Regions from separate parts of the Rhizobium sp. BK512 genome, predicted to be linked through region 2. Evidence: riboswitches for the same ligand, from Rfam matches in the RefSeq annotation. Region 2 holds a riboswitch; the other holds the start of a gene.
What was found. Region 2 has a riboswitch for thiamine pyrophosphate ahead of FHX06_RS25190 (YkoF family thiamine/hydroxymethylpyrimidine-binding protein). Riboswitches for the same ligand answer to the same signal wherever they lie in the genome.
Positions count from the first base shown of each region.

Region 1: linked by a shared signal. The riboswitch ahead of thiM (hydroxyethylthiazole kinase) and the one ahead of FHX06_RS25190 (YkoF family thiamine/hydroxymethylpyrimidine-binding protein) in region 2 are both predicted to bind thiamine pyrophosphate.

Region 1 covers NZ_JACIAS010000003.1:422,145-427,863, forward strand. Annotated here, with positions in the region: gene FHX06_RS12835 (glycoside hydrolase family 3 N-terminal domain-containing protein) at 1-704, opposite strand, end outside; gene FHX06_RS12840 (GNAT family N-acetyltransferase) at 731-1,210, opposite strand; gene thiD (bifunctional hydroxymethylpyrimidine kinase/phosphomethylpyrimidine kinase) at 1,394-2,206, opposite strand; gene thiE (thiamine phosphate synthase) at 2,203-2,838, opposite strand; gene thiM (hydroxyethylthiazole kinase) at 2,835-3,635, opposite strand; TPP riboswitch at 3,687-3,785, opposite strand; gene FHX06_RS12860 (aldehyde dehydrogenase (NADP(+))) at 3,944-5,467, opposite strand; gene FHX06_RS12865 (DUF4139 domain-containing protein) at 5,690-5,719, shown strand, end outside.
Region 2 covers NZ_JACIAS010000007.1:378,134-383,852, forward strand. Annotated here, with positions in the region: gene FHX06_RS25175 (ABC transporter substrate-binding protein) at 1-803, opposite strand, end outside; gene FHX06_RS25180 (ABC transporter ATP-binding protein) at 811-1,566, opposite strand; gene FHX06_RS25185 (ABC transporter permease) at 1,563-2,354, opposite strand; gene FHX06_RS25190 (YkoF family thiamine/hydroxymethylpyrimidine-binding protein) at 2,368-2,976, opposite strand; TPP riboswitch at 2,967-3,080, opposite strand; gene FHX06_RS25195 (NADPH-dependent FMN reductase) at 3,268-3,843, opposite strand; gene soxR (redox-sensitive transcriptional activator SoxR) at 3,925-4,389, shown strand; gene FHX06_RS25205 (SDR family NAD(P)-dependent oxidoreductase) at 4,477-5,247, shown strand; gene FHX06_RS25210 (ArsR/SmtB family transcription factor) at 5,349-5,690, shown strand.

The DNA.
Region 1 (5,719 bases), on a different contig from region 2:
GAGATGGAAGCCGGCAGCTCGGCATCGTAAGCGGAGTAGACGACATGGGCGACCATTGCCCAAGGCGTGTCCTTCAGCGCCACGAAAGGCTTGAAGTCGGTTGCGGTCAGTGTTTCGCGCGAGGCGTCGACGACCGGGCGTTCCTTGTGGGAATCGAGCGTGGCGCGGCCGTGGCCCGGAATATGCTTCATGACCGGCATGTTACCGGTTTCGAGCAGGCCATCGACCACTTCGCGGCCCAGTGCAGCGATGAAATCCGGATCGGGGCCGAAGGAGCGGGCGCCGATCACCGCGCTCGTTGTTTCGAAAACGAGATCGAGAACCGGCGAGCAGCCGCTCGACAGGCCGAGTTCGGTCATCATCACACCCATGGCCTGGGTGGACAGACGCAGCGCCTTCTTGCCGACCTCGAAGTCATGGCGCGCAAGCTCGGCGAACTGGCCGAAGCTGCGGAAAAGCGGCCAGGGGCCGGCATCCATGTGCTGCACACGGCCGCCTTCCTGGTCGGTAAAGACGGGCGCATCGTCGCGGCCGACGGCCTCGCGGAAACGGTCGATCAGGATCTTTGCCTGCTCCGGATTGCGCAGGTTGCGGCGGCCGACGAAGAGGCCAAGCGGATTGGTCTCGCGGAAGAGGGCGAATTCGTCGTCCGAAAGCGTCGGATTGGGAAGGCCGACGAAGAGAGCAAGCGGGGTCGAGGACACTATTTCAAAACTCCGATATCAGATGGTCATTTCGGCGGGCTTCGCAGCATGCCTTCGTAAATGCCCTTGTCGGGGGCGGGAATTTCGACCGCGCCGGCGGTCTTGACGTAGAAATCGACGGGGCCGGCATCGCCGATGAAGGCGTAGGCGTGGCCCAGCGTCTTCATGGTCTGCAGGCAGGCGGAAAAGAGGGCGAGGCCAATGCCCTTGCCGCGTGCGGCCGGATCGACGCCAGTCGGGCCGAAGAAGCCGCGGGCGGTCGTGTCATAGCAGGCAAAGCCGAGCAGCTTGCCATCCTCGACGGCGATCAGGCAGGCAACAGGCTGGCGGGAAAAGGCGACGCTCACTTCGCTTGCCCAGTTCTCGCTGAAATGTTCCCGCACCCAGGTAACGACGACATGAAGTTCCGGCGGCAGGGCTGGACGGATCACGATGCCGATGGAGCCGGCCTTCTCTTTCAGTTCGGCGAGCTTCGTGGAATATAAGCTCACAAGCAGGTCCGACACCCGAATTCCTCCAATTATTCTGTTATTACGGAATGTATCCCTTTTTAATGACATAACTTTCGATATCCGAGCGGCCATGTCAACAGGCTTTTTGGCAGGCAATCCTGGTTCAACTGGGGGTAGGCAAAACAAAACGGCCCGGTTTGACCGGGCCGCTGGGCATTATCGGGTCTGTGATCCGGCTCAGAGCCCGGCGTCTTTCCACAGGGCATGGAAATGATGAACCGGTCCATGGCCAGAGCCGACTGCCAGCTCGCCCGCGGCAGCGACTGCTTGCGCAAGATAGGTTTTCGCAGTCGAAACAGCTGCTTGCGGCGAAGCACCCTTTGCGAGTTCGGCGGCGAGTGCGCTGGAAAGTGTGCAGCCGGTCCCGTGTGTATTCTTCGTGGGGACGCGTTTCGCCTCGAACCAATGCCGGCCGGAGTCGGTTGCCAATATGTCGGGACTTTCATTGCTCTCGAGATGACCGCCCTTGACCAACACAGCGGCAGGGCCGAGCGCTCGCAGGCGCTCGGCTTGCGAGGCCATCTGCTCGCGGCTTTCGGCAACCTCTTCGTGCAGCAGCGCTGCGGCTTCCGGCAGGTTGGGGGTGAGCAGCGTCGCAAGCGGCAGCAGGTGCTTCGTCAGCGCATCGACAGCCTGCGGGTCGAGGAGTGCCGCTCCGCCCTTGGCGATCATGACAGGATCGACGACGATGGGAATGCCGCGATGAGGCGCCAGCGCCTCGGCAACGGCTTCGGCAATGCCGGCATTGGCGATCATGCCGATCTTGACCGCATCGACGCGCACATCGGCAAAGACCGCCTTGATCTGCTGGGCGACGAAGTGGGGCGGGACAAGATGCACGCCCGTCACCCCTTGCGTATTCTGCGCCGTCAGGGCCGTCAGCGCCGCCATGCCATAGACGCCGCGAGCAGAGAAAGCCTTGAGATCGGCCTGGATGCCGGCGCCACCGGATGGATCGGAGCCGGCGATAGACAGGACGTTGCGGATCATCGGCGGACCTTTCGGATTTCCTCGGCGATGCGGATCGTCGCGGCTCGCGGGTCCTGCGTGCCGCAGATCGCCGAGACGACAGCAAGCCCATCGGCTCCGGCCGCGAAGACGAAAGTGACATGCTCGCTCTTCAAGCCGCCGATTGCAACCGTCGGAACGGGGGCGGTTTTCACCAGTTTCGCCAACCCATCAAAGCCGATCGGCTGCTTGTGGTCTGCCTTGGTGGGTGTCGCAAAGATTGGGCCGATGCCGGCATAGTCGACGATAGCGGGATCGATGGCCGCTGCCAGCGCTTCGCTCTCGGCTGACAGGCCAAGGATCATGTCCGGGCCGATCATCGCCCGGGCGGTAGCTGGCCCCATATCATCCTGGCCGATATGCAGCCCGCCGGCGCCGATCGCGATGGCTGCCTCGACGTCGTCGTTGACGACGAGCAAAGCGCCGGTATCCTTCAGGATCTCCTTCAGCGCCAGACCGGTCTCGATCATCCTTGCCGTCCCGCCATGCTTGTCACGAAGCTGCACCATCGTGGCGCCGCCGGCAACGGCAAGCCGCGCCGTCTCAACCATACCGATATCGGCGCAGAGATCGGGATCGAGGACCAGATAGAGGGAAAGATCGAAGCGTTTCATGCGGCGTTGATCCTGACTTTTGCATCGAGCCTTGCTCCATCGAGCGCGGCGAGCTGATCGAGGAACCGCCAGGAGAAGGAGCCGGGGCCGGCAGCATCCTTGGCCGCCTCTTCACCGGCAACCGCGAAGGTAGAAAGTGCCGCGACAGCGGCTGCGAAGGGGTCGGCGGGAATGGTTGCGGCAAAGGCGCCGGTGAGGCAGGTGAGCGAACAGCCGAGCGCAGTCACCTGCGGCATCAACGGCGAGCCGCCTTCAATGCGCAGCGCCTGCGCACCATCGGTCACGAAATCCACCACACCGGTGACGGCGACGACCGCTCCATGCCGTTCGGCAAGCAGCCGGGCGGACGCCTCGGCCTGCTCAACCGGGTCGCGGCTGTCGACGCCTTGGCCGCGGCTCTCGCCACCGGCAAGCGCGATGATCTCAGAAGCATTGCCGCGGATGATCGTCGGGCGAAGCGCCAGCAGATCGGCAACCGCCTTACGGCGGAAGGATGTCGCATAATGGGCAACCGGATCAAGGACCCAAGGTTTGCCGCTCGCGTTTGCAGCCCTTGCCGCCGCATGCATGCCGTCGATCCACTGGGTGGAGAGCGTGCCGATATTGACGGTCAAAGCGCCGGCGATTGCGGCAAACTCGCCGGCTTCTTCGGCGGCGTGGACCATGGCAGGCGATGCACCTGCCGCAAGGACCACATTGGCGGCGATGTTCATGGCCACGTAATTGGTGATGCACTGCACGAGCGGCGGCTTCGCCCGCATCGCCGTCAACAGTGCTCCGGGTGTCTTGTTCTCCATAGTACCCCTTTCAGGCGGGGCAGGCGCGGGAACGATCATGCGATGAAGCAGATGGCGACCCAAGCGACTCCCTCCGCCGGCATTATCCGGTTCAGGTTCGAAGGGTGCTTCTCAGCCCGCTTTCGGAAACGGGCGCCCCTGTCTCTCAACAGAACTCTTTCTTGCAGAGAATGGCGTCGCTGTCATCGGCAAAATGACGATTTTGAGACTGAGGTTTTGCCAATGCGTACCACGGGCCGCCTGAGCGCCCGTGGTGCAATTTTCAGATGCCGGTTCTTTGGGTTTAAGGTCCGGCTGCTATACTGCGATCAACGCAGCGGCGCTGGAAGCAGGTTCGTCGTAAAGTCCTGATACGAAACCGGGCGCAGGAACCTGTAGATGGCGAGCGTCCCGACGGAGGTGGATCTGCCATCGGCCGTTGCCGGGTAGGGGCCGCCGTGCACCATAGCGGGCGATACTTCCACGCCGGTTCCGAAGCCGTTCACGAGCAGGCGTCCGGCAAGCATTTCCAGCTTTGGAACGAGGCGCTTGGCGTCCTGTTCGTCTTCGCTCGTAATGTGAAGGGCAACGGTCAGCTGGCCTTCGAGGCCGTCGAGGACGCGCTCGAGTTCGGCGAGATCACGGCAGCGCACGATAAGGCCGGCTGCACCGAAGACCTCGTCCTGCAGCTCGTGATGTGCAAGGAATGCAGCAGCTGTCGTCTCGAAGAGAGCGGCCGTGCCTTCGAATTCGCTGCCGGGCTTGCCATTGGCAACGAGCCGGACTTCGGGATGTTTTTCCAGCCGGGCAACGCCATCGCAGAACGCCTTGGCGATGGAGCCTGTCAGCATCGTCTGGGCGCCGACATCGGGCAGAAGCTCCCGCGCCTTGGCAATGAACGTGTCCAGGCCTTCGCTGTCGACGGCGAGAATGAGGCCGGGATTGGTGCAGAACTGCCCGGCACCGAGGACAAGCGAGCCTACGAAAGCCGTTGCGATCTCCGCCGCGCGGGTTTCCAGCGCGTTGGGGAAGAAGATGACCGGGTTGATGCTGCTCATTTCGGCATAGACCGGGATCGGCTGCTTGCGCTCGGAAGAGATCTTCATCAGCGCAGTGCCGCCGCGGCGCGAGCCCGTGAAGCCGACGGCGCGGATTCTGGCATCGGCCACCAGTTTCTGCCCGACCTCGAAGCCGGTATCGAAGAGGAGCGCAAACGTGCCGGCATGCAGACCAGCCTTGGCAACGGCGCGCTGAACGGCGCGGCCGACCAGTTCCGATGTGCCCGGGTGAGCGGAGTGGGCCTTGACGACGACCGGGCATCCCGCTGCGAGCGCAGATGCCGTGTCACCACCGGCGACGGAGAAGGCGAGCGGAAAGTTCGATGCGCCGAAAACCGCGACAGGTCCCAGAGGAACGTTGCGCAGGCGCAGGTCAGGCTTCGGAACCGGCTTGCGGGAGGGATCCGCGCCGTCGAAGCGAAGCTCCTGGAAGCGGCCTTCGCGCACCTCTTTCGCAAATAGCCGAAGCTGCCCCATCGTGCGAGCGCGCTCGCCCTCGAGACGTCCGCGCGGAAGTCCGGTTTCCGCCATTGCCCGCACGATCAGCTCGTCGCCGATGGCCTCGATCTCGCTGGCGATGGTTTCAAGAAAGGCAGCCCGTGTTTCGAGATCGGTTTCCCGGTAGGACGCGAAGGCCTCCCATGCAAGCCTGGTCGCCTCTTCGACGTCTTCGGCGGAGGCGCCACCGAAAGAGACGGGCAGCGCCGTCCCCGTGGCTGCTTCGACACCGTAGAGCTCGCCGCGCGTGCCGCGCTTCTCCGATCCCGCGACGAGCAGGCTTCCATTGATAGTCATGACGGATTTCCTTTCAAACAGATTCGAGCGACGTATATAGGCGTTCGTCTTCTCAATTTCACGACATCTTTCCCGATATCGCATCGAAGATGGAGATCTCCGGCAGAGACTTGGTCGCGTCTCGACAAGGGCTGGGCGCGAGCTTGCGGAAAAGCAATCGTATGCCGAAATGCCGCCCCTTTTTTACGCTCATTCTCGCTCGGGATTAATCGAGGGGGCTCCATGAAATACGCATCCGTTGTCTGTGCGGCA
Region 2 (5,719 bases):
TCGGTATTCAGCAGCGCGCCGTTGCTGCCGGCAATCAGGAGATCGCAGGCCTCGTCCTGATTGTCGACCGAATAGGCATAACCTTTGAGTGTTGCCTGGACAAAGGCGCGGGCATTTTGCGGATTGGCCGAAAGATAGGCATCGCTGGAAGCGATTGCGGTCGTCTGTTCGTCGGGAATTCCATGGTCGCTATAGCGCCAGCGTCCGACCTGCCGGTTCTCCAGCTGGGCGGCAATACCCTCCCAGGTGTAGATTTCCAGTGTAAAGTCCACCGCGCCGTTGTCGAGCGCCTCATAGGCCGAGGTGCCGAGCGTGACATTCTGGAAGGTGCCCTTGCCGCCGTCGTTGCGGATCATCGCAGAGACGAGTGCCTCCTCCCATGCGCCGCCAAAGCCGCCATAGGTCTTGCCATCAAGATCTTTCGGACTCTTGATGTCGTTGCGGCCGCCCTTGAAGATCAACCTGCCGGTTTCCGTCTGCACGACGGCATAGACGAGTTTTACATCGGCGCCCGCGGCGCGCTGGGTAAAGGTCTCGATTTCTCCGCAAATCCCGAAATCGGCAACACCATTTGCGACCAACGTGCCGGCACTCGTATCGGCATAGGGCAGGATCTCGACATCGATGCCGGCTGCCTCATAGAAGCCCTTCGCCTTGGCGACATAGATGCCGATATGGTTGGTGTTCGGCGTCCAGTCGAGCGCGATACGCACCTTGTCGGAGGATTGCGCGAAGGCGGTGCGGCCGGCAAGGCTTGCGGCCATGGCGGCAAAAAGGGTCTGTCGGCGGGTGAGAAGCATCAGGACCTCCTCAGGTTCTTTGCGGATGCAGCAATGTTTGAAGAATTTCAGTTTCGATTGCCTGAGCAGCCGGGGAGCCGAGATCTGCAAGCGTCCGCGGTCTTGCGAGCGGCACCTCGAATTCCCTGATCACGGCAGCCGGACGGGCGGACAGAACATAGATACGATCGGACAGGAAGACGGCTTCCCGTACGTCATGGGTAATCAGCAGGGCCGTCCATCGATGACCGGTCCACATGCCCTGCAGCCATTCCTGCATCTGGGTGCGGGTTAGCGCATCGAGTGCCCCGAAAGGCTCGTCGAGCAGCAGCATGTCCTGCCGCTGGATCACTGTGCGCAGCAGGGCCGCGCGCTGGCGCATGCCGCCCGAAAGGGCCGCGGGATAGTGATTTTCGAAGCCGGCAAGTCCGAAGCGTTCAAAGAGCGGGGCGGCCACAGCCCGCGCCTGGCTGCGGCGCATGCCGTGCACTTCGAGGCCGAGGATCGCGTTGTCGATGACGCTTCGCCACGGCATCAGCGCATCGCGCTGAGGCATGAAGGCGAATGCATGCGCGGCCTGCGAGAGCTGGATGCCGTCGAAGACAATCTCTCCCTTGTCGGCCTGCAGCGCCTGTGTCAGCAGCCGCAGGATCGTCGACTTGCCGGAGCCGGATGGGCCGACGATCGAGACGAATTCACCTCTGGCGATATGAAGAGAAATGTCCCTCAGCACTTCCATGCCGTCGAAGGACTTCGACACATTCTTCAGCTCGAGCATCCCGTTCATCGGCGTTTCTCCGCAGGGGATTGCCAGGGCATGACGAAACGCTGCACCGCCAGGGTGAGACCGAAGAGGCAAAGGGTCAGAAGGGCGCTGACGACGACGGCGGCGAGGACGAGATCCGGCCGGAAGTTGTTCTTGGCGTTGAGGATATAGATCCCGAGGCCGCGCGCGGCGCCCGCATATTCGGCGAAGATGGCGCCGACCACGGCATAGGTGATCGAAATACGCAGGCCGGCAAAGAAGAAAGGCATGGCGGAAGGGAGCCGTGCCAGGCAGAAGATGCGCCAGCGACTTGCCTTCATGGAACTCAGAAGCTCGGCAATATCCCGGTCCGTCGCTTCATAGCCCTGAAGCAGGGCGACCAGCAGCGGAAAGAAGGTAACGAGAGCGACGAGCAGAAGCTTCGGCAGCAGCCCGAAACCGAACCAGAGTACGACGAGGGGAGCGATCGCGACCAGCGGCAATGTCTGGCTGACGATGAAGAGCGGCAGCAGCGCACGGCGCATGAATGGCACGAAATCCATCAGTACCGACGAGGCGAAGGCGAAGACGAGCGACAAAGCAAAACCGCCGAGCGTCGCGCCGAGCGTCGGCCAGGTGTTGTCGAGCAGCGCCTGCCTGTTCAGCCAGCCCTGTGTAAGGATACGCGAAGGTGAGGGCAGGATCGAGGGCTTGATGCCGGAGAGATCGACATAGAACTCCCAGATAGCCAGGAAGGCAAGCATGGCGAGAATGGCGGGCAAGGCCCGCCTCAGTGGCGCAAATGTCGAATCCGGTTTCGATAGGGTCATGCCGTCAGGCGTCTCAGGCTTTGCTCGGGCTGTTCGCGGAGACCGTGATATCCAGTGTCACATGACCTTCGGGATCGCCAAAGCGATAGAAAGCTTCATGGATGGTCGCGAAGATCGCGCCGGCGTCACCGCGCAGCTTGGTGCAGAAATTCTTCGAGCGGTCGAATGTGCCCGAGCGCTTCAGGAAGTCGATGCAGCCGTAAATCTCGTCCATATGGGTGCCCGTTCCCATGACATAGAGAGAAAATTGGGCGGCCGTCGGTTGACCAGTCTCGGTCGTATCCCTGACTGCTGCGATCGCTGCCTCCACGCGCTCGGCGAGCGGCTCGGAGCGGCTTGAGGACGGGCCGGCGCCGCAGATCGCATCATCCGGTTCGCCGGGGCAGCCCCGCGAGATCGCGGCGGACAATACGCAATGCTCGCCACTTGCGGCAGCCGAAACGAAGAGATCGCGCATGGCGGCAAACAGCATATCAGGCGGGCCGACCAACAGCGTGGAAATATCATCGGTTTCGATGCGAAGATGATCGCGATAGGGCTCGAGGGCCTTGATCGCGTCAAGGATGATGCCGACGAAATTGCCGGACATCGGATATAGAGACACTTGTGCGCCGGAAAACATTTGGACCTCGCTCCGCTGGCATTACCCAGATCAGCTTTAAAGGGTCCGGAGGCATGCGCCTCACATCTCAGCCCCGGCAATTCGGAGCTCCCCCGTGAAATTGTGGCGGAAGCTATCACCGGGCCTGCGATACCGCAACCGTAAAATTCCTACCCGGCTATGCGGTCGGCAAGAGGCGCGTGCAGTCCAGGCGCACTTTGTGAGGTGCCCGAGGGAAACACCCGGACGGAGGTCCTGTCCGGGTGTCCAGCCGGTCCGTACCTGCCAGAGACGGAGCCGGATGTCTTCGTCTCAGGCGGCGACGCCGGCATAGGGCGTGTCGCTGCGGGCGGCGACCAGCGCCTCAGTCCACCACTGCAGCTGGGACATCATTCGGGAAAGCCTGCGCAGAGCGTCCTGCGGATCCTGCAGCCGGCCCTCATTGTCGAAACGGCGCCAGGGGGAATTGAAACTCACGGCATCGCAGATCGTGACGGCGTGAAGCTCCGCAAAAACGAGGCGAAGTTGTTCGACTGCGCGCAATCCGCCGGATATGCCGCCATAACAGACGAAGGCGATCGGCTTTCCGTGCCAGGGTTCGGCGAAGAGATCGATGAGGAATTTCAGAGAAGCGGTAAAGCTGTGGTTGTACTCCGGCGTGACGAGGATGAAACCATCGGCCTGATGAAGCCTGTCCGCAAGCCGCCTTGCCTCCGGATGATGCGGTAAATGCTCTCGCGGCAGTGAAAATGCCAGCGGGTCGATGATGTCGATCTCGAATTGCGGAAAGCGGGCCAGCTCTCTTTCGAGCCACTTCACCACCCTGTCGCAGATGCGTCCCTCGCGCGTGCTGCCGTAGATGACGGCAAGCCTCATGGGTTTGTGCATGCATTGCTCCTTCTTATCTCGGCTTTACGGCCTCGGGAGCGCAGTCTATAAAACCTCAACTAATATTGAGGTCAATGGGTCATGCAGCAGAATCCGGGATTCTCCTTGAGCAAACTTCTGACGGTGGGCGAGGTTGCAGAGCGCAGCGGACTTGCGGTTTCCGCCCTGCACTTCTACGAAGCGAAAGGGCTGATCTTCAGCATTCGCACGCGCGGCAACCAGCGGCGCTACGGCCGCGATGTGCTGCGGCGTCTCGGCATCATCAAGGTGGCGCAACGCGTTGGCATTCCGCTCTCCGAAATTCAGACTGCGTTCGAAACCCTGCCGCAGAGCCGTACGCCGACAGTCGAGGACTGGCAGAGGTTATCGACGCTCTGGAAGGACAATCTCGATATCCGCATCAGGCAGCTCAGCCTGTTGCGCGATCATCTGACGAGCTGCATTGGCTGCGGTTGCCTCTCTATTGACGCCTGCCCGCTGCGCAATCCCTTCGATGTACTTGGCAGACAGGGCGCCGGTGCGCGGCTGCTCGACCCGGGTGCCTAGACCTTCGGGCTTTCTTTTGGCTGATGCCCGCATATGTTAGGCGTGATAGCGCAAGCGGCGGACCGGCCCGCAAATGAGGAGAACTTCGTGTTTCATCCCAAATTATTCGAAAACCGCAATGTCGTCGTGACGGGTGCCGGCCGCGGTATCGGCCTCGAAGTTGCCCGACAGTTTCTGGATTGCGGTGCGCGCGTGCTTGTCCATACCGGGCGCGACGGGGAGCGCGAACTGCCGGATTTTCTGCTGACTGCCGAATCGGAACGCCGGGCCCTGCTTTTGCCGGCGGATTTCCTGCAGCCGGGCGGGGCTGCAAAGTTTGCACGAGAGGCGCTCGATTTCTTCGACAAGGTGCATGTGCTGGTCAACAATGCCGGCACGATGCATGGGCGTTTTCCCGCCGGTGAACTGACCGATGCCGATTATGAGACCGTCGTGCGCCTCAACCAGACGTCGGTGGTGGAGCTCACCCGGGCCCTGCTTCCCGCGCTCCGGGCAGCGCAGGGTGCCGCCATCGTCAACACGGTCTCGATTTCCGCGATAACGGGCGGTAGTCCCGGTTCGGCGATCTATTCCGCATCAAAGGCCTTCGTCGCGACCTATTCGAAGGCGCTTGCCCGTGAGCTCGCGCCTGACGATATAAGGGTTAACTGCGTCTCGCCCGGTACGATCGATACCGATTTCCATACACGCTATTCATCCCGCGAAAAACTGGAACAGACACGCAAGTCGATCCCGCTGCAGCGGCTTGGAACGTCGGAAGATTGCGCTCCGGCCTATCTCTTCCTGGCCGCACCATCGTTGTCCGGCTACATCACCGGTCAGGTTCTGGAGATCAATGGCGGCCAGCTTATCTGCTGATTTGGTTGGACTTTTTTTGGTATTTGACGACTTTTGACCAATTCGCTTCTGCGAATATGATATTGTACTGATCTACCCTGTTACCTCCTTCCGAGAAGCAAATGCCATTGCCTAAACCGAAGCTGGGCATGACCAGCCAGGACTTGCAGAAGCTTGCTGATAAAGCCCACGAGGCAAGTGATCTCCTGAAGGCGCTAGCCCATCAGACCCGGTTGCTCATCCTCTGTATCCTTTCGGAAGGGGAAAAAACGGTTGGCGAGATCGAGGATATCCTTGGTATACAGCAGGCTATGGTGTCTCAGCAGCTTGCGCGACTGAGGCTCGAAGGCCTCGTCAACACGCGTCGCGAAGGACGGCTCGTTTATTACAGCATGGGAAACGAAAGCGTTCTGGCTTTCCTCGAATCACTGTTCAGTCTCTTCCCGGTTGTTGAAAAGGTCTGAAGCCGCAGCTCTTGCGAAGCGGCCCTCAA